One region of the Brevibacillus sp. 7WMA2 genome, then DNA from elsewhere that is predicted to be linked to it. Evidence: riboswitches for the same ligand, from Rfam matches in the RefSeq annotation. Region 1 holds a riboswitch; each other region holds the start of a gene.
What was found. A riboswitch is a leader RNA that binds a small molecule or an ion and turns the genes downstream of it on or off. The one in region 1 is predicted to bind cobalamin.
Positions count from the first base shown of each region.

Region 2: another riboswitch for cobalamin. It lies ahead of cobJ (precorrin-3B C(17)-methyltransferase); the one in region 1 lies ahead of GOP56_RS05975 (DUF4430 domain-containing protein).
Region 3: another riboswitch for cobalamin. It lies ahead of metE (5-methyltetrahydropteroyltriglutamate--homocysteine S-methyltransferase); the one in region 1 lies ahead of GOP56_RS05975 (DUF4430 domain-containing protein).
Region 4: another riboswitch for cobalamin. It lies ahead of nikA (nickel ABC transporter substrate-binding protein); the one in region 1 lies ahead of GOP56_RS05975 (DUF4430 domain-containing protein).

Region 1 is NZ_CP048799.1:1,658,332-1,664,359, forward strand. It holds gene GOP56_RS05965 (1-propanol dehydrogenase PduQ) at 1-497, opposite strand, end outside; gene GOP56_RS05970 (ECF transporter S component) at 765-1,259, opposite strand; gene GOP56_RS05975 (DUF4430 domain-containing protein) at 1,306-1,701, opposite strand; adenosylcobalamin (AdoCbl) riboswitch at 1,753-1,905, opposite strand; gene GOP56_RS05980 (NAD(P)/FAD-dependent oxidoreductase) at 2,002-3,432, opposite strand; gene GOP56_RS05985 (ABC transporter ATP-binding protein) at 3,688-4,455, shown strand; gene GOP56_RS05990 (queuosine precursor transporter) at 5,082-5,768, shown strand; gene GOP56_RS05995 (class I SAM-dependent methyltransferase) at 5,896-6,028, shown strand, end outside.
Region 2 is NZ_CP048799.1:5,050,754-5,056,781, forward strand. It holds gene thiT (energy-coupled thiamine transporter ThiT) at 1-416, shown strand, start outside; gene GOP56_RS21795 (bifunctional transcriptional activator/DNA repair enzyme AdaA) at 677-1,249, shown strand; gene GOP56_RS21800 (hypothetical protein) at 1,431-1,949, opposite strand; gene GOP56_RS21805 (nitroreductase family protein) at 2,057-2,620, opposite strand; cobalamin riboswitch at 2,815-3,007, shown strand; gene cobJ (precorrin-3B C(17)-methyltransferase) at 3,194-4,996, shown strand; gene GOP56_RS21815 (sirohydrochlorin chelatase) at 5,010-6,028, shown strand, end outside.
Region 3 is NZ_CP048799.1:1,244,986-1,251,013, reverse strand. It holds gene GOP56_RS04825 (ABC transporter substrate-binding protein) at 1-364, opposite strand, end outside; gene GOP56_RS04820 (manganese catalase family protein) at 602-1,171, opposite strand; gene GOP56_RS04815 (spore coat protein CotJB) at 1,188-1,469, opposite strand; gene GOP56_RS04810 (spore coat associated protein CotJA) at 1,472-1,687, opposite strand; cobalamin riboswitch at 1,966-2,162, shown strand; gene metE (5-methyltetrahydropteroyltriglutamate--homocysteine S-methyltransferase) at 2,328-4,622, shown strand; gene GOP56_RS04800 (ABC transporter ATP-binding protein) at 5,320-6,028, shown strand, end outside.
Region 4 is NZ_CP048799.1:1,845,360-1,851,387, reverse strand. It holds gene GOP56_RS06870 (MarR family winged helix-turn-helix transcriptional regulator) at 1-458, shown strand, start outside; gene GOP56_RS06865 (DoxX family protein) at 565-951, shown strand; gene GOP56_RS06860 (nitroreductase family protein) at 1,201-1,824, shown strand; cobalamin riboswitch at 2,101-2,289, shown strand; gene nikA (nickel ABC transporter substrate-binding protein) at 2,447-4,078, shown strand; gene nikB (nickel ABC transporter permease) at 4,114-5,052, shown strand; gene nikC (nickel ABC transporter permease subunit NikC) at 5,055-5,900, shown strand; gene GOP56_RS06840 (ABC transporter ATP-binding protein) at 5,917-6,028, shown strand, end outside.

The DNA of each region.
Region 1 (6,028 bases):
GGGACGCTTTTTACTAGCTCTGGGTCTAAAATAGCTTCTTCTGGCGTCATATCATTCGACACTAGAGGGTACTTAATATTTTTTTGCTGATCACTAATAACAGAAAATGCGGTTACCTCTGATCCTGTTCCACTTGTTGTCGGAATGGCAATGAAAGGAAGGTCTTTTTGATTCGACACTTGTTTCGCAAAATATTTCATTGCTTTCGCTGCATCGATAGCTGAGCCTCCTCCTAGTGCAACAATCGTATCCGTTTCAAACTCACTAAGGGCTTTCATTCCACTTACAACAACCTCGATTGGCGGGTCTGGAACGATATCACTAAAAACCAAGTGCTTATTACTCGCGTCAATCTGGTCAATGACATGCTGAATCATTCCCGATTGAACCATAAAAGGGTCTGTGACAATAAAAATTCGTTTTTCTTTCAGATCCTGCAGGCGATGTAGTGCGCCTTGTCCCATGTAAATATCTGTTTTAAAACTAACCTTATCCATGCTGACACCTCCATTTGGAATAAAAAAAGAGGCTTTTTAGAAGGGAGCATACCCTTTAAAAGCCTCTTTGCTATCTACATAAGTAACACGTCTTTGTGTAACCTGTATTCTGTTTTCTACCAATACTGTACTACTATATTTACCATATAGTCAACTATGTATTGATTGTTATTTTTAAAAACACTATACACGTCTTTGTGTATAAAAACCTTTTGCATCAAAGGTTTGATATGATTCGGCAAGCACTGCATTGTGCCTGTTCAGTTGTCAAGACTTAGCAAAATGTTGATTTATCAATTTGTGCAACAAAGGAAGTAAAAGAGGTGTGAGTACGAAATAAAAAACGAAATTCCCAATTGCATGCATCGTATCATAGGGGACTCCTGCTAGATAATAAGCAAGAAAATAAGTTGAATCATAAAGCGGTACCTGACAAAGAGAGTTAACAAACCCGTAAAGCATTCCTGTAAATCCGGCGTATATGGCCATCACGAACAAGGAAAGCTTTGGAAACACAGGACGTATAAATATACCGGTTACTACGACAATTATACAGTATGCAATGATCTGCGGGATAATCCAAATCCCGATCCCTAGGACCATATTTGACAAAATCATCACAATTATCGCAAGCAACAAACCATATCGAAGTCCCATCAGAATTGTCATAAGAATGACAAATGTTGTCACGGGCTGTACGTTAGGTATGGACGACAGTGCAATCCGACCAGCAACAGACAAGGCAGCTAAGATAGCTAGCAACGTTATGCCTCTTACACTAGATAGGGATGCTTTGTGTATTTGATGGTTAGGAGGCATGTAAATCCCACTTAATGACATCGCCATCTTTGACTTTAAGATCCTTGGCTCCTGTAACCGCTGGTGCTCCGTTCACTTCGTATAACCAATACTTTTTCTCTGCTGGATTTTGCTTCACATCCTCAATTGACGTGATAAATCCATTATCGTCTTCCACTTTAAAATTGGTTTTCATCAACTCATACAAGGTTTGATCCCCTTTGAATTGAATTGTTTTTTCAGCAATTTTGGTTTTGCCCTGATCGCTTGAAACTTCCACAACGATCTTGTTTTCAACCTTTTCTTCTGCTGATGTGTTTTGCGCTACTTCATTATTTGAACAACCCACTACACTTACCAGCGCAAGTGCAATAAGTAAGGCGATTTGACAAACTCTTCTTACCATTTCCGCTCCTTTCTCCATAAAAAAATCTAGTGAGGCGGGAACATCACTAGACTTGGACTAACCACTTTCGCCTCGAAATGGTTAGCCTTTCAGTAGTTTTTAGGTAAAAGACCTGACTTAAGACCGGAAAACAGTCTATCACAGTGGCGGGACCGCGTTGGATTTGCACCAAACTTCCATTACCTAAAACTATTATTATTTACATGAATGAGATGTGACCCATTTGAAAATATTATAGCACAAGAAATGGACTTGACAATCATGCTGTTGTGACAAAATATAGTTGTATTCTTCCATATTTTAAGACAGGTGACGTAAAATTCCCCGAGCAATATGAACGCCGCATGCTCCTGCTTGCGCAAGTCCTCGCGTTAAACCTGCTCCATCGCCGCCTGCATATAAACCACTAATTTCTGTTTCAAAGTGCGGATTCAAATATGGACGTGCTGAATAGAATTTCGCTTCTACTCCATAAAACAGCGTGTGTTCACTTGCAATACCCGGCGTAACATGATCGAGTGCCTCTACCATTTCAATTAAGCTTTTCATTGTATTATATGGTAATACTAGGCCGAGATCACCTGGTACGGCTTCTTTTAACGTTGGCTCAATAAATCCCTCTTTCAGTCGTTTTTCTGTCGAACGCCGCCCACGTTTTATATCGCCAAAGCGCTGTACAATCACGGAGCCGTTAGAAAGATCATTCGCTCGCCTTGACACCTCTTTCGCGTATTCGTTTGGCTTATCAAATGGTTCTGTAAAGACATGAGACACAAGCAGAGCAAAGTTCGTGTTAGGGGACCCCAGCTTCTCATCCTTGTATGCATGCCCGTTAGCCGCCATCACACCGCTGTGATTTTCTACAACAACATGACCGCTTGGGTTAGAACAAAAGCTTCGTACAATTTGATCCGTAGAAGATTTGAACAAGAACTTCCCTTCATATAGATGCTTATTGATTTCTTCCATGACTACATTGGTTGTTTCTACACGAACCCCCACATCTACTTGATTGTTACTTAATCGTAGGCCCTGTTTTTTCAAAATCTCACCGAACCATTGCGAGCCGTCTCGGCCAGGAGCAATAACGATTTTGTTCGCTCGGTACTCCTGACCCTTTTTACAGGTAATTCCGCGAATTTCTTTACCACTTTCCGTTTGCTCAACAATGATATCTTCCACTTCCTGCTTAAAAAGCATTGTAATTTTTGATTCTAGCTCTTCGCAGATACTCTTCAAAATCTCCAAGTTTTGTTCCGTACCTAAATGACGGACATTTGCACGCAGTAGTTTCAGTCCAACTGCTTGCCCCTTACGTTCTATATCACGGACAGCCTCCGTGGTTGGATCGGTTATATTGGGAGTTGCTCCGTGTTTTAAATTAATATCATCAACATATTTAATCAGCTCAAGCACTTCAGAAGGTGCTAAATAATCGGTCATCCAGCCACCGAATTCTGTCGTGATGTTAAATTTTCCATCTGAATAAGCTCCTGCTCCACCAAATCCGTTGGTAATTGAGCAGGCTGGCAAGCAACCACTAAAATCCTTTCGACCTGCTGGAGGCGGACATTTACTAATTTTTTTCTCAAGGATGGGACAGCGACGCGAGTAAATATTATGTCCTTTTTCAATCAACAGGATCTGTAAATCAGGTTTTTTATGGATCAATTCATATGCCGTAAAAATTCCTGCTGGACCAGCTCCGACAATGATAACATCATAATTCATAGATGTTGCCCCCTTGAAAATGTTAGGAAATTACAAGCCTTATTGATTATAACATTCCTTTTTAAATAATCAAGAAACAATCCGAACATTTTTATCTAATATTTATTTTTTGTTCGTATTATTCATTTGTAATTGTTCTTGGGAAAAAGTTTAATGAAACGATATTTCCTTCTTAATCCCTTCATTTCTAGATTGATATATAAGACAGAAAATTAGTACAATGATTAAAAAGACGAAAAAGGAGAGAACCTACTCGTGCATACTGAACCAATTCTTACTTTAAACAAGGTAAGCTGGAACATTCATTCTCAAGAGCATTGGTGTCTACTCGGTCTAAATGGATCAGGTAAATCAACCATCCTCCAGCTTCTAAACGGCTATATATGGCCTACTTCTGGAGAAATTGAGGTTCTTGGGAAAAAGTTCGGTACCTATGACTTGCGACAGTTACGCAAAGAAATCGGCCTTGTCAGTAGTTCTCTGCAACAACAGCTTCGAGGCGGCGATACCGCGCTAGAGATTGTATTATCTGGTAAACACGCTTCTTTAAGCCTTTACGAGCCAAAGCTTCAAGAAGAGATAGAGCAGGCAAAAGCTCTATTAGAACAATTTGGTTGTACTCATTTAGAGCATCGTCCCTATCAGGTTTTGTCACAAGGCGAACGTCAGCGTATTTTATTAGCCCGTACCCTAATGGCATCCCCACGATTGTTGATTTTAGATGAGCCTACAACGGGTCTTGATTTTATAGCACGTGAACAATTATTACTGTACATTGAAACAATAGCGAAACAGCCTAATTCTCCCACCATTATCTACGTCACCCATCATATAGAAGAAATTTTGCCTTGTTTTACTCATACGCTCTTACTCAAGAATGGGAGCATTTTTGATTCTGGTCAGACACAAGACATGCTTGGTCCAGAGCTTTTATCCCGTTTCTTTGAGATCGAGATTCAGCTTGAACACGCTATGGGCCGGCATTGGTTGTTTTGTAAAGAGCCTGTCGGCAAGCGTCCCTGATGAGCTTTATCTATCAAAAAGAAAATTTTATAGGTAAAAACAAAAAGATATCCATATAAGTAAGCAGAACTATATATAGAAGGACAAAAACAAAGGATTGATTTTATGATGTGCGGGATTAAAAACAAAGCATAAACAAAGAGACTTACTGCTTACCATGCACCGGCAAACTATTATGGACAGAATAGAACAGGATTTGTTGAAGGATTCGAATATTTTGTCCGTGTTTTATAGAGGGTCAATTGGCAACCAAAATACCGATCTGTACTCTGACATTGATCTTGGTATCGAGCGGAAGATATGCAGCCCTCCATCTGGTTACAAGCTGAGAATTTGGAGTGGGTCGATGAGATTTTAAATCTGATTCTTTAAACATATTCCATATAGGGCAGCTATTTGCTGCTCTTCTTTGCATTGGGAGAAAGAGAATTCTTTTTACTTGGTTTGTTTTTTCTAAAAAATTTTTTGATTGCTGGTTAAATGATACTCCTCCATCAAAGAATAACTACTGATGTGGAAAAAAGCATTGAACCACTGGGTGAAGCTTGTTACAATGAGTCCTTGTAACAACTTCATACACTCTTCGCGGTTCGAGATCTCCCGCGTTATCAAAACTAGGAGGATACATGTTTAATTTATGGTTTGGGATTGGCTTTGTGCTAGTCAATTTTGTCTTATTCTTATTATGCTATCGTTTTTTTGGCAAAGTAGGCTTATATGCTTGGATTGGATTTGCTACCGTGCTGGCCAACATTCAAGTAGTGAAAATCGTTGAGCTGTTTGGTTTTGCCATGACGCTTGGAAATACGATGTATGCAACTATCTATCTATGCAGTGACCTGCTCAATGAAAAATATGGGCAAGAGCAAGCGAAAAAAGCTGTCTGGTTTGGCTTCTTCACGCTAATTGCCACAACCATTATCATGCAGATGGCCCTTAGATTTGTACCTCATCCAGATGGGCTGGCGAAGCAGGATGCCTTAGCCATGATTTTTGGCATTATGCCTAGACTGGTAATTGCTAGTTTAACGTCATATTTTATTAGTCAGTTTTTAGATGTCCGTATCTATACTTTCTTAAAGAAGATATGTCCGAAACCAAATCAATTATGGATTCGAAATAACGGAAGCACTTTAATTAGCCAATTAGTTGATACCGTACTCTTCTGCACCATTGCTTTTTTAGGGGAACTACCTATGGATACTTGGTTTGACATTTTACTCACAACCTATCTGATTAAATTCGTAGTTTCGGCTGCTTCTACACCGATTTTATATATAGCGCGTAATTTTACGTTTACCAAAGAAAGCTAAGTATTCATTACTAGCTATCCTCTGAAAATCAAAAGTCCGTTTGTACATGAAAATCCATGTTGCAGGCGGACTTTTGATTTAGTTCATATAATGTTATAATTTTCTGATAAAATGAGGAGGTATTAGTATGCTTGGCTTTTATAACCGTTTATCTTCAGAAGTATATGATTTGGATAAACCAATTGGTCATTCCTTTGGTGATGTAGAATTTTATAAACAAAGATTACTCCTACATAAAGGAAAAATCCTTGAACCTGCTG
Region 2 (6,028 bases), 2.0 Mb from region 1:
GTTGGGTAGCAGGCGTAATCACAGGCGGGCTAGTAGGCATGGTTAAATTCTTTTTTGGTGGCGAGATGGTCCATCCGATTCAAATGGTGTTAGATTATCCTCTATCCTATGCCGTGCTAGGCTTTGGTGCGTTCCTGTACGCTAGTAAGACACAAAGCAAAGCAACAAAAATTGTCTCCATCTGGGGAGGATTGCTAGTGGGAATTGCGCTATGCTTGGCTATTCGCACGACTTCAGGAGCTGTTTGGTTTGGGAGCTATGCCCCGGAAGGAACACCTGCAACACTTTATTCCTTCAGTTATAATGCAACTTATCTGATACCTGAGTATGTGATTACGGCTTTGGTCGTTACATTACTAGCAAATGGGGCACCTCAATTGTTTCAGCAGAATGCGGGCGCTTATCGACGTACATAATAAAGTAGTTTATAAAAAAGCGAAGAGAAGGGAGCTACTTCCTCTCTTGGCTTTTTTTAATATTAGTGAAAATAAAAGCGGTTTGTTACAAAAAAATATTCGAAAGAACGTGAAAAGGTATGGTTTTTTATTATGGAAAAAGTTACATAATTGTGAAATTAAGAAAAAACTATCGAAATTTTGCTCTTTCATTCCCAGTTGCTTACTAGAAGTAAAAACATTACGTTATACTGAGGATTGAAGGCTAGGAGGGATCGTGGATGAAAGAGGAGTTCTGGAAGGCGATAGTAGAATGCGATCCAAATTATGATCAACTATTCTTTTATGGCCTTAGCACGACGGGTATTTTTTGCAAGCCGTCATGCAAATCAAGGACACCCAAAAGAGAGCATGTGAAGATTTATTATGCGGCGTCCGATGCCATTGCTGCAGGTTTTCGTCCTTGCAAGCGTTGTAGACCATCTGAACCAACCTGGAAATCAGCGGAAGAAGATGCGGCGACCCGTTTGCTAGAGATGATTCACGATTGCTATAACCAACCCGTAACTCTGCGTGAAATGGCGTCACGTCTCTATGTGAGTCCTTTTTATTTGCAGCGTTGTTTTTCTCGTTGTATGAAGATAACGCCAGGGAAATATTTAACGCGCATCCGAATAGATGAAGCGAAGAAGCAACTACTAGAAACAGATCGAAATGTTTCCATGATTGCAAGCAGAGTAGGTTTTCGTAATAGTGCCTATTTTGCCGCTGTTTTTCAGAAAGAAACAGGTTGTACACCTACTCAATACCGCTTACAGCAGAAGAAACAGGGAAAAACAGGGACGACACGCTAAGTGCATCTGCTGTATAACGGGAGAACATACATATAAAAAAAGAATGGAAGAACAGAGTTGAAAGCGTTTCTGTATGCTTGCAGAAACGCCTTTTTGTACGAGGAAAAGACAGATAAAAAGCACCTCCTGTCATGTCGCGAGATTCGCAAACTAAGAGGTGCTTTTTGTCGTGTCTACATTTTTACCTTCTCTCACCCATGATGCGCTCTAAAAAATAATCGACTGTTACAGCTAATATGCCAACAAATAAGGGAGTTAATGGTGTTAACAAGACACCAGGAATCCATGTGGTATTCACGAGATAAAAAATGAAGGTCGTTGCTAAAATTTCAGGTATCAATTTCCAATTTCTTGAGATATGTAGTCTTTGCATTATGTATAAAAGGACTGGTTCAAGAATTAGTTCGTACAGCATTAACATGAAAAAGGAGACGACTGCAAAGGAAACGAGTGTCCAGAAATCAGATTTGTCGACAAACATAGGAAATAGAGTGCCGACTGTCCAGAGAATCGTAACCAATAAGAACACGACGATAGCGCTTGAGAATAAAACCAGCAAAGTTGCAATAGCGATAGCTAGACCATTAATCCAGAATCCGCCTTGCTGTCGATCCCCACTCGTCACAGCGCGTCGAAATAAAAAAAGTCCCGCTGTCGCACACAAGCCCACCAGTATGGCAAAAGTCATGTGGTTTGTCATATGTATCATCACCTACTATAAAAATAATACGTAGCAGGTGAGGGAAATGTTACAACAAAGCGGGGAAAAATGTAACCTTTTTGTAACCGTTCGAAATATGCCAAAGTTTACTCGACCCAGGTTGTTTTTTGAGTGATAGGCTTTCGAGCAGTTCGAGGTGTGGCTTCATCAGTTGGATAGCCAATAAATAAGGAACCAATTACTTTTTCTTGATCAGATAGGGACAAGAAGGCTTTGAGACGTTCATCCCTAGCTAAACCTACACCACGTGTACGCCATACAAAACCTAGACCTAGCTCAAAAGCCATCAGCCACATCGAATGAATAGCGCAGCTTACAGCATAATCATTATCAAGCGAAGAAGCTTCGTCGCCTTCTATGATTTGGGATGTAGCGACTATAATGAGAGGGGTGGCCAGAACATTCTTCATGGACTCTTCTACTAAATGAGGTTTGGTAGGAAAGCGTTCAAGCAAGAAATCCTGAGCTAGCTGGTTAAACCGTTCCTTAGCAGCGCCTTGAATGACATAGAAGTGCCAAGGCTCTCGCAAGCGATCATTGGGTGCTAATATAGCTGCTTCTAGAAGTTGCTCAATCTTTTCTTTTTCTACAGGGCGACCATCGTAGGCGCGTATAGCTTGACGTTGTTGTAAGGTGTGTAAGAGGGACATGTTTTAACAACCTTTCTATAATATGTTAATTATGATACTGTATATTCAAATATATTTTCCTCTATGCATAAAAATAGAAGATTTCTAATAGTATGTCAGTATACGATCTTCTTTCACCTCTTGTCCAGTCCCGTGTGGGCTAGACAGAAAAGTATGGACAATAAAATGCAAATTGGATTATGATAGAAGTAATCACATAAGCTTGGGAATAAAGGAATTGTTACATGAGAAACGATTCACATGGGGAAGTTGGTGAAAATCCAACACGGTCCCGCCACTGTAATTGGAGAGCCCGTTTTTGTCACTGGATATTATAAATTTTCAGAAGACGAAAAGGAGCAGAATATTCCAAGAGTCAGGCTACCCTCTTTATTCTAACAACACCGTCAGACCTACGGCAGATGGGGAGGTGTTATGAGAGCAGTTTTGCTACAGAAGGGAATATTCCTTTCAAAAAAATAACAAGCTCATCATAACAGCACTTCTCACGTAAGTCAGACGGGGAAGCGCTGTTTTTTTTATTGTATAAAAATGTAAGGTTGATTGCAAATAAGGATAGGGGGCTTGGAGTAGATGGAGAAAGGAAAAATTCTACTAATTGGCTTTGGACCAGGACATCATGATCACATTACGCATCGGGCAAAAGAGGCTATCCTAGAATGCGAAGTGATAATTGGCTACAACACTTATGTAGATTTAATTCGAGAGCTTATTTCAGACAAAAGTGTCGTGCGTACTGGGATGACAGAAGAGGTTAGCCGTGCTCAAGAAGCGGTAAGATTGGCTGAGTTAGGTCAAGTTGTTGGCGTTATTTCTAGTGGGGATGCTGGGGTATACGGCATGGCCGGACTAGTTTATGAAGTCCTAGTCGAAAAAGGCTGGACAGAATCTACTGGGGTGAAGGTAGAGGTTGTACCTGGAATTTCATCCATTCAGTCTTGCGCGTCTTTATTGGGTGCTCCAATTATGCATGACGCTTGCACAATCAGCTTGAGTGACCATCTTACACCGTGGGAAACGATTGCTAAGCGTGTAGAAGCAGCTGCTTCTGCTGATTTTGTCATTGCGCTTTATAACCCGCGCAGTGGTCGCCGTACACGACAAATTGTAGAAACACAACAAATATTATTAAAATATCGTTCTCCTGAAACGCCAGTAGGAATCGTAAAGAGCGCCTATAGAGATCGAGAACATGTTGTAATTACAACACTTGCAGACATGCTACAGCATGACATTGGAATGCTGACAACAGTAATCATCGGAAACTCGACTACCTTTGTTTACGACCAAAAAATTATTACTCCGCGCGGATATCAACGTAAATATACGTTAAATCGCATGGATCAACCGTTAAAACCTCATGAACGCTTGCAGGAGAAGGCAGAGCCTTGGGCGCTTCACAGCCAGCCTCAGAGTGGAAATCCGGTATCTGAGTCATCTTCTGTGCAAGAAGTGGCTGTAGCGACTTCACCGCAGGCTACAATACAAGAAGCTCAGGTTTCTGATTCCGCACCATCAGCGGCGATGGAAGCCCTTTCAAATCCCAGGCAATTCTCAAGGGAAGTAGAACAGAATTCTTTTCAGGCAGAGACAGAGAGCTTTCAAGCTCCTAAACAAGCGGTAAAGGCCTTTCAATTAGCGATGGAAGCGCTTGCGTGCGTTAATGAAAAGACAGCCTTAGAGTTAAATCAGGGTATCACTCCACCACCTCGCCCGTTTAGCGGAGTTGTTGATATTTTAGAGCTAGGCGTTTCGCCTGGTGTAGCTCGTAAGAATTTTACCTCTGAACAAATGCGTCTATTGGCCGATTTGACCAAGGATGGCGGAGAAATGATGTACAGCATTGAGCATCAAATTATTCTTCGCTTACCGCAGGTAGATCCAGAGCAGGTCACGCAACAATTAAGAGCAGTTGGCTTTCAATTGTTTCCGATCGGGGCTAGTGCGCAGGTGAAAGCTTGTGATTTTTGTGATTTAGAAAAGGATGAATCGATCCCTGTAGCTGAGGAATTAGGTAGACGATTAGATGGTCTAGCTGTGCCAAAGGATTTAAAAATTGGCTTTAACGGCTGCGGAATGGCTTGCTATGGTGCAGTTATGGAGGACATTGGTCTTGTATACCGACGTGGCGCATATGATGTGTTTTTAGGTGGCAAGCGTATCGGACGTAACGCTCATCCTGGACAACGTATAGCTGAGGGAATTCCAGAAGAACAGATTATTGGACTTGTAGAACGGATTGTGGATGAGTATAAGACAAAAGGTCATATCGAGGAACGATTCCATAAATTCTTTAAACGTACAGGGCAGGTACTTGAATACCGCTATCAGGAATTCGTAGCTCCATTGCAGATCGAAGAACCGTGTGGAGATTAAGGGGGGGAATTTTTTGAACGGAATACTTTTTATCGGTCATGGTAGCAGAGATGCCGAGGGAAATGAGCATCTTCTACAGTTTACACAGCGAGTTACTGAATTGTTACAGGAACAAACAGACGTGACACTGTATGAGACTTGTTTCTTGGAGTTAACCAGACCAACCATTATGCAGGGTGTGCAAAAAATAGTAGAACGTGGAGCTACCACTGTAGCAATGGTACCTTTAATGCTGTTTCAAGCAGCCCATGCTAAACTGCATATCCCGCATGAAATAGACGAGGCTAAGGCGAAATATCCCCATGTAGATTTTCGTTATGGGCGCCCCATAGGTGTGCATGAGGATATGGTGCAAATTTTGCGGGATCGCTTACAAAATACAACTTCCTATACTCCACTAGAACCGGCTAACAAGGATAGTGCCATTCTTTTAGTAGGTCGTGGTAGCAGTGATTCAGATGCAAACAGCGATCTTTGTAAAATAGCCCGCTTGTTATGGGAGAGCACAGGGGTAGGTAACGTTGAAGTGGCGTACATGGGCGTTACCTATCCGACAGTGGAAGAAGGGTTAGTCCGTTGTGTAAGACAGGGAGCTAAGCAGATTTATGTCCTTCCTTATTTGTTATTTACGGGTATCCTGTTAAAACGTCTAGAAGAAAACTTACAACAGTTTCATCAGGACTTCCCTGATATACATGCCTCGATGAGCGAGGCATTAGGCTTCCATGAACTGCTAGAACAAATTGTAGTAGATCGTTCTATAGAAGCATTACAGGGACGGGCATTAGCCAACTGCGATCTTTGTCAATTTAGAAAACTCGCTGTATTCGATCATCATCACGACCATGACCATGATCACGACCATGACCATGACCACCATCACGACCATGACCATGACCACCATCACGACCATGATCACCATCATGATCATCACCATGCAAACGGACATAGCCATACCCCTGTAACCCAAGATGGGCAAACAGCCTGTAGCAAGGAGTCTCAGGCTACAGAAGCTGATGATAAACGGGGGGT
Region 3 (6,028 bases), 410 kb from region 1:
CCAATTTAGGAACTGGTTTGCCACTCTTATCAATATCAACCAGTGGAGAAAACATCACGGAGGTAACGTTACCGTCATAACCATTGTGATAAAAATATGGATTGAAAACCCCACCTGGTTCAGTTAAAGCTACTACAACCGTATCTTTTCGATTTTTCGCCGATTGAGGCGATTTCGATTTGTCAGTAGCAGCGATAACAGCATCTCCTGCGTTCTGTACCCGTAGTGTTTGAGCCTGAGTATCTGCCTGACCATCGGCTGGAGTATTAGAGGTGGATGGAGCTGCTCCTTCGCTACTGCAACCGACTAATAAGGAAGCTCCTAATAGAAATGTGAAGAATGAATGTATAAAAGCTCTTCTCATGATGCTCCTCCTTATAAATGGGAAAATGTAGACTCATTATATTCTTATAATTCCGATCTGTAAAGTATGAATTAATCGTATTTCTACAATTCCCACTTGAAAAGCTTTTTGACATAAGGCTGGACATGAGCGTAGAGGAAAATAGCGCGTAGAAAAAAACATTTGACCAAATCTCTTACTAGAAATTTGGTCAATTAGCCTTTCATATTCACTTGTAGTGTCTAATTCGTTACGTAGTTAGAAAATCTTCTTCTGTTCCCGATCTGCTTTTAGAATTTCCACTGCTTCACGGAACCGTTGAGAATGTACAATTTCACGTTCACGAAGGAAAGAAAGGCTATCGATTAAATCGACATCATCAGTCATATTAATCAACCATTGATAAGTAGCCCGTGCCTTTTCTTCGGCAGCAATATCCTCATACAAGTCTGCAATAGGATCACCTTTTGCTTGAAAATATGTAGCTGTGAAAGGCACACCGGCCGCATCATGAAAAAACAAAGCCTTATCATGGCTTGCGTAATGTGCGCCAAGACCAGCTTCCTCTAGCTGTTCAGGAGTAGCGTCCTTCGTTAGCTTATATACCATTGTTGCAATCATTTCGAGATGGGCAAATTCTTCTGTGGAAATATCGTTTAAAAGACCAATGACCTTATCAGGAACCGTATAGCGCTGATTCATATAACGTAGCGCGGCCGCTAATTCTCCATCAGCTCCACCGTATTGTTCCATCAAGTACTTTGCCATTTTCGGGTCGCATTTGCTTACGCGAACAGGATACTGTAACTTTTTCTCATAAATCCACATTCAAAATTCCCCCTTTCTAGACCTGCCAAGGCCAAGGTACTTCGTTCCACGACCAAGGGTACTGTGAAAAGCTATTGCCAAAATTCATCAGAGGTCCGAATAAAGATTCATATTCGCGCTTTAGTGTCATACTTTGCTGAGCCATATCGTTGAATTGCCTAATAGCAGTCATATCAGTAGGATGTGTATCAAGATACAGGTTTAGCTCCACTAAAACAAAGTCGATCGCCTGAATTTGGTGAAGCAGCTCATAAAATTGTTGCTGGCGTTCATCCGTAGAAGTATCATGATCGCTCATTTTTATTTGCCTCCCTTGTACGGATTTTCATAAGGCGCATACAGAGCAGGCCAGAGGGTACCTAAGCAAAGAGCTTTGCATGGATCAAATTGCGGTAAATTCGGAGGTTGAAATCCTAAGTAAAGCTGTGGTGGTGTCTCATAAGTTACAATCCGTTGTGGCGGACAAGGATCACATGGACCGATGAAAGGAAAGTATGCCTTTCGATTTCGACTCATATGATTGCCTCCTTTCCTGTAGATGTCCTTATATGCTTATCAACTGGACAAGGAGAGTAGAACAGAAAACATAGGTAAAAAGAGAAGGAATCCCCCTTTTTTCGTGCAATTTGACAAAAAGGGCGGGCAAAATTCAGTTTGCCATGGAAGTGGCAGAAGTTTCCTGCGACAATAGGAAACTGAATTAAATAAAAATATGGAATTTTATGTGAAGTTATATTATGATAGCAAGCATACCTAGAATAAAGGGTAGGTATATATCTTGGTGATATGGATGAATTAAATATGTGGAAATAGGTTCTTTGAACTATGAGTGTCAAGGATGAAAAGGGAAGCACGGTGTAAATCCGTCACGGTCCCGCCACTGTAAAAGAGGAGTCAGTACAAAAAAACCACTGATCAACGAAGGATTGGGAAGGTATGTGCTGATGTGGATTCTTAAGTCAGGAGACCTGCCTATTTCAACAACACTGTGTGACCTACGGGAGATAGGGAGGTGTTAGATAGCTGTGGCAGTTGTACAAGTATATTCACTGCTTGTTCGGGCATCTCTAACCATCTTTTGAACGGGGAGAGATGCTTTTTTGTTTGAGTTGTGTTTTTTACTGAAAATATAACCTGTTTAGGAGGGCGAACAAGCATGAATAAAGGAATAAGTAGCAATTTAGGATATCCACGCATTGGGGAAAATCGCGAATGGAAAAAGGGATTAGAAGCATTTTGGGCCGGGACAATTGAAAAGAAGGAATTTCTTGCCCAAATGCAACAAAGCAGACTCCAGCACCTGCAAAAACAAAAGGAAATAGGGATTGATCTGATCCCGGTCAATGATTTCACTATGTATGATCACATGTTGGATATGGCTGTGATGTTTGGATATGTTCCAAAACGCTATGAATATGCTGGTGGGGTAGTACCTTTGTCCACCTATTTTGCAATGGCACGAGGAAATCAGCATGCAGTTGCTTGCGAAATGACCAAATGGTTTAATACCAATTATCACTACATCGTGCCGGAGTTTCAGGACATCAAACCCGTCCTGACCGAAAATAAACCGCTTCTTGCTTATAAAGAGGCGAAAGAGGAGCTAGGGATTAAAGGAAAACCTGTCATAATAGGACCGTATACCTTTATTAAGCTATCCAAAGGGTTCGATCGGCTCCAGATACCGGCGATTATCCTACAGCTTGTTCCTCTTTATGTGCAGGTTCTAACAGAATTAGCGCAGGAAGGCGTGGAATGGGTTCAGATGGATGAGCCCATTCTAGTAACATCATTATCCGAAGACGAAATGAAGACGATCTCCTACATCTATGAACAGCTTCATGAGGCTGTTCCACAACTACAAATCATGCTACAAACCTATTTTGGCTCCGTTACATTTTACAAAGAAGTGATTAAGCTACCTGTAGCAGGAATTGGATTAGATTTTGTCCATGATGCAGGACGCAGCCTTGAGCAGATCACAACAAATGGTTTCCCTCAGGATAAAGTACTTGGGGCGGGCATCATTGATGGTAGGAACATTTGGCGGGCAAATCTGACTCAAAAGACAAATCTTCTTGCTACAATCAAAGAGCATGTCGATGCATCCCGTATCTGGATTCAGCCATCTAGTAGTCTACTTCATGTTCCAATCAGTCTAAATCAAGAGACACAGCTTGATCCACTAGTTAAAGATTCATTGGCGTTTGCAGATGAAAAACTAATTGAAATCAAGCATATTACAGATTGGTTGCAGAACCGAGAGGAAAGCGTTAAAGAGATTTTTGCTGAGAATCAAACCATTTTAGAACGGGTAGCGAACTCTGTAGCTCGCAATCGCCCACATATACATGAGGCTGTTGCCAGCTTGCAATTAGATCAGATCGGCCGTGCATCTGATTATGAACAACGGCGAAAACAACAACAGCACCAATTACAGTTACCAATTCTCCCTACTACAACGATTGGTAGTTTTCCACAAACAACAGAAGTTCGTCAGGCGAGAAATAAATGGCGGAAGGGGGAATGGTCGGCAGAGAAATATGAGCAATTTTTGCAAGCAGAAATCCGGGAATGGATTGACATACAAGAGAAGGTTGGGCTTGATGTGTTGGTTCATGGGGAATTTGAACGGACAGATATGGTGGAATTTTTTGGCGAAAAACTAGGTGGATTCGCTTTTACTAAAAACGGATGGGTGCAATCCTATGGCTCACGTTGTGTAAAACCACCAGTTATTTACGGAGATGTAGAGTTTATTGAGCCGATGACAGTTAAGGAGAGTATCTATGCACAATCTCTTACAACGAAACCGGTCAAGGGAATGATTACAGGACCTGTCACAATTTTAAATTGGTCCTTTGTGCGTGACGATATTTCCAGACAGCAGGTAACCTATCAAATTGCACTCGCCTTACAAAAAGAAGTAGAGGCGTTAGAAGCTAGTGGGATCACGATGATTCAGGTTGATGAACCAGCACTACGTGAAGGGTTACCGTTAAAGAAAACGGAATGGGAAGCATATTTAGAATGGGCTGTAAAAGCCTTCCGCTTAACGACTTCTACTGTAAAAGACACGACCCAAATTCATACCCATATGTGCTACTGCGAGTTTCATGATTTTATCGATTCTATCAGCGAATTGGATGCAGATGTTATTTCAATAGAAACATCACGCAGCCATGGTGAGCTAATCCATGCTTTCCATAATCATTCCTATCTGAAAGGAATTGGTCTAGGTGTCTATGATATTCATAGTCCCCGCGTTCCAGCTGTAGAAGAAATGATAAAAATGATAGAGAATGCTCTACAGGTCCTTGAACCCAGACAATTTTGGATTAATCCCGATTGCGGTTTAAAAACAAGAGGGCGTAAGGAAACGATCGCTTCCTTAGAAAATATGGTGACTGCTACTCGATTAGTTCGTAACACCATAACAGCTATTCCCTAGGATTTACTAGAGTCGAAGGGGAGAAATGGATTTACCAGAAAAAAGAGTACGAGATTCAAAACATACCTTCACAGATCCTGTGTTTCCCCAATACGAATCATCACAATACAATACTGAAAATAAGTAAAGGACAGAGAAGATAAAGATCAAAAACAACCGGGTTAGTTGATTGGCAGCATTTCTACATGGGGTGATACCCTAAGCACTGAAATGCTGCCATTCTATTTTATATAAGGTTCTATAACGAAGATTCATGTGCTATAAGAAGGGAAACGATAGTTGTTTTCTTACACAAGGAACAATAGAAGAAAATGGATAGTTACAGACTCAGAAACTAGGGCAGCATGATGACAGTCAGAGTCTTTTCAATATTTGGTATGAGTGAAGATTCATCAGAAGTGTTCCAAGCAATAAAACCGTCAGGGCGTAGATTTAGCTCCATTCTAGTTATTTTTTGATCCCTAGGATACAATGTAAGCTGGAATTGTGGAAAATACAACCATTTTCTTCTAACATTTTGTTGGAGAGTAACGTCAACGTGTGAGTAGAGTAATAAAGGTATCAAGTTTACAAAAAAGAGCAAAAAATTTTTACCTACACTTCTAATTGAGAAAGATATTCACTTTCAGTTTTTGATCGTTTATACTTAGCAGTAATGTTTTCATTAGTAGACAAGAGAGAAAAGAGTGATAGATTCGTGTTACGCCGGTTTTTTTCTTATTATCGCCCTTATAAAGGGTTATTTATTTTGGATTTTTCATGTGCCATTATTGCAGGCTTACTAGAATTAGTATTTCCTTTGGCAGTTAATCAATTTGTCGATAAACTGCTTCCGGGGCAAAATTGGTCGCTGATTATTGGGGCTTGCTTTGCTTTGTTGGGAATTTATTTTTTAAACACAGCCCTTAATTTTGTTGTCACATATTGGGGACATATGCTTGGCATTAATATTGAAACGGATATGCGGAAAAAGTTGTTTGATCATATCCAGAAGCTGTCATTCCGGTTTTTTGACAATAACAAGACAGGACATTTAATGTCTCGCATGTCAAATGATTTGATGGAAATTGGAGAGATAGCTCACCATGGGCCAGAGGATTTGTTCATCGCTATCATGACCCTCTGCGGTGCATTTGGTGTCATGTTGTATATTAATTGGCAATTAGCCTTGCTCACATTCCTCGTTATTCCTTTTTTGATTTGGCTAACCGTTTTCTTTAACAAGAAAATGACGGTTGCTTTTCGAAGAATGTTTTCCGATATTGCAGATTTTAATGCGAGAGTGGAGAATAACATTGGTGGCATTCGTGTGGTACAAGCATTTGGTAATGAGGAATATGAGAAAGCTCAATTTGCTGTTAATAATGGTCGTTTTCGTTTGACCAAGCTGCTCTCTTACAAAATCA
Region 4 (6,028 bases), 190 kb from region 1:
TTACGGATGTTAATAAAGCTCAAGAGCAATCTCTCCATTTGTTCGTTGTCTTATCTCGCGCCTTTAACTGGACGTCTGCTCATGTTCAGAAGGATATTCGAGAATATGGATTAAATCCGACTGAATTTGGTGTGCTAGAATTGTTATTTCACAAAGGCAGGCAGCCTCTACAGCAAATTGGAGATAAGATTTTAATCTCTAGCGGAAATATTACTTATGTGGTTGATAAGCTAGAAAAAAAAGGTTATTTGCTTCGTAAGCCCTGTCCGAATGATCGACGCGTGATCTATGCGGAATTAACACAAGCAGGAGAGCAATTTCTCCAAGAGATTTTTCCAAAGCATCGAGAAAAGCTAGCAGAAGCAATGAGTGGACTGTCTCCTGAAGAAAAAGAGATTACCATCACCTTGTTAAAAAAGCTAGGGAAGTCAGCCGAAATGAATTTTGTAGATAAGTAGCTGAAAACAGATGCGATAATAAAAAGAAGCATATTATCCATCTTTCTCATATATCTTTAATTGAAGATACTTAAAACAAAACATATTCCTGAGGAGGAAAAAGAAAATGAATGCAGGACTTTTACTTATTCGATTAGTTGTGGGACTTTTATTTATTGGTCATGGTACACAGAAATTATTTGGATGGTTTGGTGGGCATGGCTTAAAGGGAACAGCGGGTTGGTTAGAATCAATCGGTATGAAACCCGGCTTGTTAATGGCTTTCATGGCAGGAGCCAGTGAAATTGTTGGAGGATTGCTCTTTGCATCTGGTGTGTTTACTTGGGTAGGTGGAGCATTAATCGCTGTTACTATGCTGATCGCTATCTTTACTGTACATGGAAAAAATGGATTGTGGATTACTCAGAACGGTATGGAATACAATCTGGTATTGCTAGCGGTAGCTATCGGCGTTGCGTTGATTGGTCCAGGTGCATATGTTTTATTTGCATAAGTTTTGCCTAAGGACGGACCTGAAAAGAAAGGTATCCAGATTCACGTACTCTATTGTATGATAATGAGGGATAACGTAAAACAATGCCGCTATTTTATAGGTCTAAATAAGTGTGATTAGAAAAGAACTGACAAAGAAAAGCAGAATGAATTCGGTACAAAAAACAAGGGGAGCGAGTAAGTGTAGAGAAAACGCTCTTTCTCCTCCCCTGTAACAATTTCGATACATACATGAAATGAGGGAGTTTACATGAGTGAATTTACAAGCCTAGTGAAAAGTCGACGTTCCGCAAATAATTTCATGGAAGGGGTAGAAATTACCCGACCCGAGCTTGAAGAGATCTTTACTTTGGCTAAATATGCTCCTTCTGCTTTTAATCTTCAGCATACACATTATCTTGTCGTAACGGATCCAGTCTTGAAAGAAAAAATTTATGAATCCTGCAAGCAGTATAAGGTGCATTCAGCTTCAGCGGTCATTTTGGTGTTGGGCAATCGTTACGCTTATCAAGCGGTGGAAAAAATAAACGAGGGAATGCATCATCTCGGAATTTTGAGCAAACAAGAGCTAGATCGTACCGTTGAGACTGTTACAGGGATATATGAGGGTAAGGGTGAATCCTTTATGAAGGAAGATGCCATTCGTAATGCAAGCCTTTCTGCGATGCTATTCATGCTATCTGCGAAAGATAAAGGCTGGGATACGTGTCCGATGATTGGATTTGATCCAGGTGCTATTAAGGAAATTTTAGAAATTCCTGATGGATATGAAACAGTCATGATGATTACTATCGGAAAAGAAAAGCTCTCAAGCCAACGTCCACGCGGCTATCGTAAGCCGAACGGAGAGTTTGTAAGCTACAATGGTATGTGATTTCTATGAAAACATTGCTAAAGCTGTTAATGGGACATGCTGTGGCAATGTTTTTTTACTGTAGAGGAATTGGCGCTTTTTATATATGAGCCTGATCCTAGATGCATCCTCTTAAGCCTTTCTGGACAAAAGTGTTCCATCTTATGAGCAGAATTAAAGAAGGGCTTTAATTTCATATAGCGTAAACTTGGAATAACGAATATAATTTGTTCTAGGTAAACTTTTTGTCCTACTTTCAAAATAAGGATATAAAGTGAATATTTCCAAGGAAAAACTACATATGGTAATGGAATAGGTGTATTTGTTTCATAACGGATACTTAAAAGAGAAGCCGGTGTAAATCCGGCACGGTCCCGCCGCTGTAAGGGGGAGTCTTATGCAAATATGTCACTGGATCATATCTGGGAAGACGCATGGAGATGATGAACCCAAGTCAGAAGACCTGCCTATTCTAGAAATGCTGTTAGACCTACGGGGAGATAGGGAGGTGTTTTGAATGCTAAAAGACCGATGTGATGTGTTCATAAACGATAGGCATTTCTGACCTTTTTAATCTGGTTGGTAATGTTTTTTTGTGTTTTAACATTTTTAGAATAATTAAATTATATAAAAGGTGATAAAAATGTATTTGAAACGGTCTGCATTTATTACTTCTTTTGTTGGACTAGTAGCGCTGCTAACAATCATTATCGCTGGCTGTGGTAACACAACAAAAGAAGGAGAAAATAGAGCAACTCAAGATAGTTCAAAAGTTCTTACGTTTTCCTGGTCTGGAGATATCGGAGACGTAAATCCTCATACCTATTTTCCGAATCAATGGTTCTCACAAGCTATGGTATATGAATCTCTCGTTTACTACGGTGAAGGCGGGGAGCTTAAACCGTGGCTGGCCCAAAGCTGGGATGTATCGAAGGATGGAAAAGAATACGTGTTTCATCTAAGAAAAGATGTTACATTTTCGGATGGATCGCCGTTTAATGCTACAATCGTGAAGAAAAATTTCGATACGGTTTTAGCTAATGCTCCCCAACATGAATGGATGGAATTAATAAATCAAATTAAAAGTACTGAGGTAGTGGACGATTTTACGTTTAAATTAATTTTGAACAAGCCATATTACCCTACTCTTCAGGAGCTTACGTACATCAGACCTTTACGATTTGTAGGAGAAGCTGCCTTTCCTGATAGCCAAAACACATTTAAAGACGGGCTCAAGTCACAGATTGGGACAGGTCCATGGGTACTAAGCGAATATAAGAAAAATGAAAGGGCTGTCTTTACAAGAAACGAGAAGTATTGGGGCGAGAAACCGAAAGTCGATAAGGTGATTGTTAAAGTCATACCTGACGGTGAATCGAGAGTTCTCGCTTTTGAGAAGAAGGACATTGATTTGATTTTTGGGAACGGAGTCATAAGCCAGGATTCGTTCCGGTTTCTGAAGGAATCGGGAAAATATGAAACCAAATTATCAGAACCTACGGCTACAAGGGCGTTACTCTTTAATACGAACAGAGAAGCTCTTAAAGAGCGTAACTTACGTCTAGCTATCCAGCATGCCTTTGATAAGCAGGCTGTCATCGATCATATCTTTTACGGCACAGAAAGAAAAGCTGATACGTTATTTGCACCTACCATTCCATATACGAAGATTGATGTAAAACCGTATGAACACGATGAAGAAAAAGCAAAACAATTGTTGGATGAAGCGGGCTGGAAACAAGTAAATGGCAAACCATTTCGAGAGAAGGCTGGAAAAACGCTACAATTGGAGCTAATGTTTATTAGCTCAGACAACATCCAGAAGGCGATTGCCGAATATACCCAAGGCGAGTTTAGAAAATTAGGGATAGATATGAAGCTGACAAGTAAGGAAGAAGAGGATTTTTGGGCCACAGCCAATGAAGGCAGCTTTGATTTATTATTTACGGCAAGCTGGGGTGTTCCGTTTGATCCACATTCCTACTTATCTGCTATCACAACACCTTCGGAAGGTGGCAGTCCGGATTACAAAGCTCTATCAGGGCTACCAGGCAAGAAAGAATTAGATAAAAAAATCAAGGAAGTATTAGTAAGTACAGACGAAGCACACAGAAAGATGCTTTATACAGATATTTTAACAACATTGCACGAACAGGCTGCTTACTTACCAATATCTTATCAATCTAATATAGCGGTCTATCATAAAAATCTGAGCGGGGTTCATTTCTTGCCTCAAGAATACGAAGTTCCTTTCACTACCATTGATATGAAGTGAAGTGGGGTTATGTAAAAACGGCAAAGGAGTAGTAAATGGGTTGGTTTATTGTTAAACGTCTCACAAGTTTACTGCCAATATTATTGGGAATTTCTCTGATCACTTTTATTCTGCTCCACTTAACCCCTGGGGATCCGGCCGTAGCTTACTTGAGGGCGTCACATATTCCTCCAACAGATGAGGCAGTGGCTTCCCTTCGAGCAGAGCTAGGGCTGGACAAGCCCCTGTATATCCAGTATGTAAATTGGTTAGGAAAAGTGGTTCAATTGGATTTAGGGGTTTCTTATGTGTCGAAGAAATCTATATGGGATGAAATTATTCTCCATTTCTCCCCAACGCTGCAACTTGCATGTGCTTCATTACTCCTGATTGTTTTTATTAGTTTACCTTTAGGAATGATTTCTGCCCTTTACAAGGGAAAATTAATTGATCAGGTTAGCAGGATGCTTGCCTTTGTAAGCGTCTCGATGCCTGCTTTTTGGCTCGGATTTCTATTCATCTATTTTTTATCGGTAAAGTTAGATTTATTTCCCGTATTGGGAAGAGGAACTTTTGCCCATCTAGTGCTTCCGGCCCTGACATTGGCTTTTCCTTATATAGGTACGTACATGCGCTTGCTTCGCACCAGTATGCTAGAAAACTTGAATGAGCCATTTGTCGTGTATGCGAGAGCGCGAGGGCTGCGAGAAAGTCTAATCATTGGTAGACATGTGTTTAAAAAATCCTTATTACCTGTGTTAACTGGACTTGGCATGAGCATTGGAAACATGCTAAGCGGAGCCGTTATTGTTGAGACCGTCTTTGCATGGCCTGGTATGGGCTCCTTGTTTGTCACTTCTATTTTACACCGTGATTATCCGATGATTCAGAGCTGTTTATTGTTTATGGGTGTGATCTTTGTCGTCTGCAATCTCCTTGTGGATATTGCATATGCTTTCCTAGATCCCCGGATAAAATGGGAAGGAGAGCAATAAGCGTGTTGAAAAAATTGAAGCAAAAGCTACTGTCACAAAAGCTACTGTCACAAAAGCTCATGATCATTTGCAGCATGATTATCATCCTCATGATACTCTTAGCACTGTTTGCTCCTTTTTTGTCTCCAAATGATCCGAATCTAGTTGATATCACGCAAAAGCTACAAGGCCCTTCCTCGAAGTTTCCGTTAGGGACAGATCATTTAGGCAGATGTATATGGTCTCGACTGATCTTTGGAACACGAACCTCACTGGGGACAGCTTTTTTTGTCATGGGATTTACCATGCTAATTAGTCTTCCAGTTGGGATTTTTGCAGGCTATAGAGGTGGTTGGGTTGATTATCTGTTCATGCGAATTTGTGATATTTTCATGGCTTTTCCAAGCTTGCTTCTGTCATTAGCTTTGATTGGAATCCTCGGGCCCGGTCTGGGGAATATGATTTTTGCCATGGTGCTTGTCCAATGGGTGTTTTATGCGCGAATCATTCGAGGAATGGTTCTTAGTGTGAAGGAGCAACCCTTTATCTTAGCAGCAAAAGTGTGCGGAACACCAAAGCTGGTCATTGTTCTAAAGCATATCTTACCCACCATTATATCGCAGGTGGTCGTTTTAGCTTTTATGGACATTGGAGGAGTTGTTTTAGCTATTTCTGGTCTCTCATTTCTGGGTCTTGGCATACAGCCGCCAGGAGCGGAGTGGGGAATGATGATCAATGACAGTAAACCGTTTTTTAGAAATAACCCTTCCTTGATGCTGTATCCAGGGATGATGATCTTACTTGTCGTGATCGCTTTCAACCTGTTCGGAGAAGCCTTGAGGGATGCCTTAGACCTAAAAAGAAAATAGAAGGGAGGATCAGAGGATGGCACAGCACCCCATTTTAACTGTTAACAATTTACATATAGTTGTATCAACACCGCATGGGGTGACTCAGACTGTCAATGAGGTAAGCTTTGAAATAGAGGCTGGAAAAG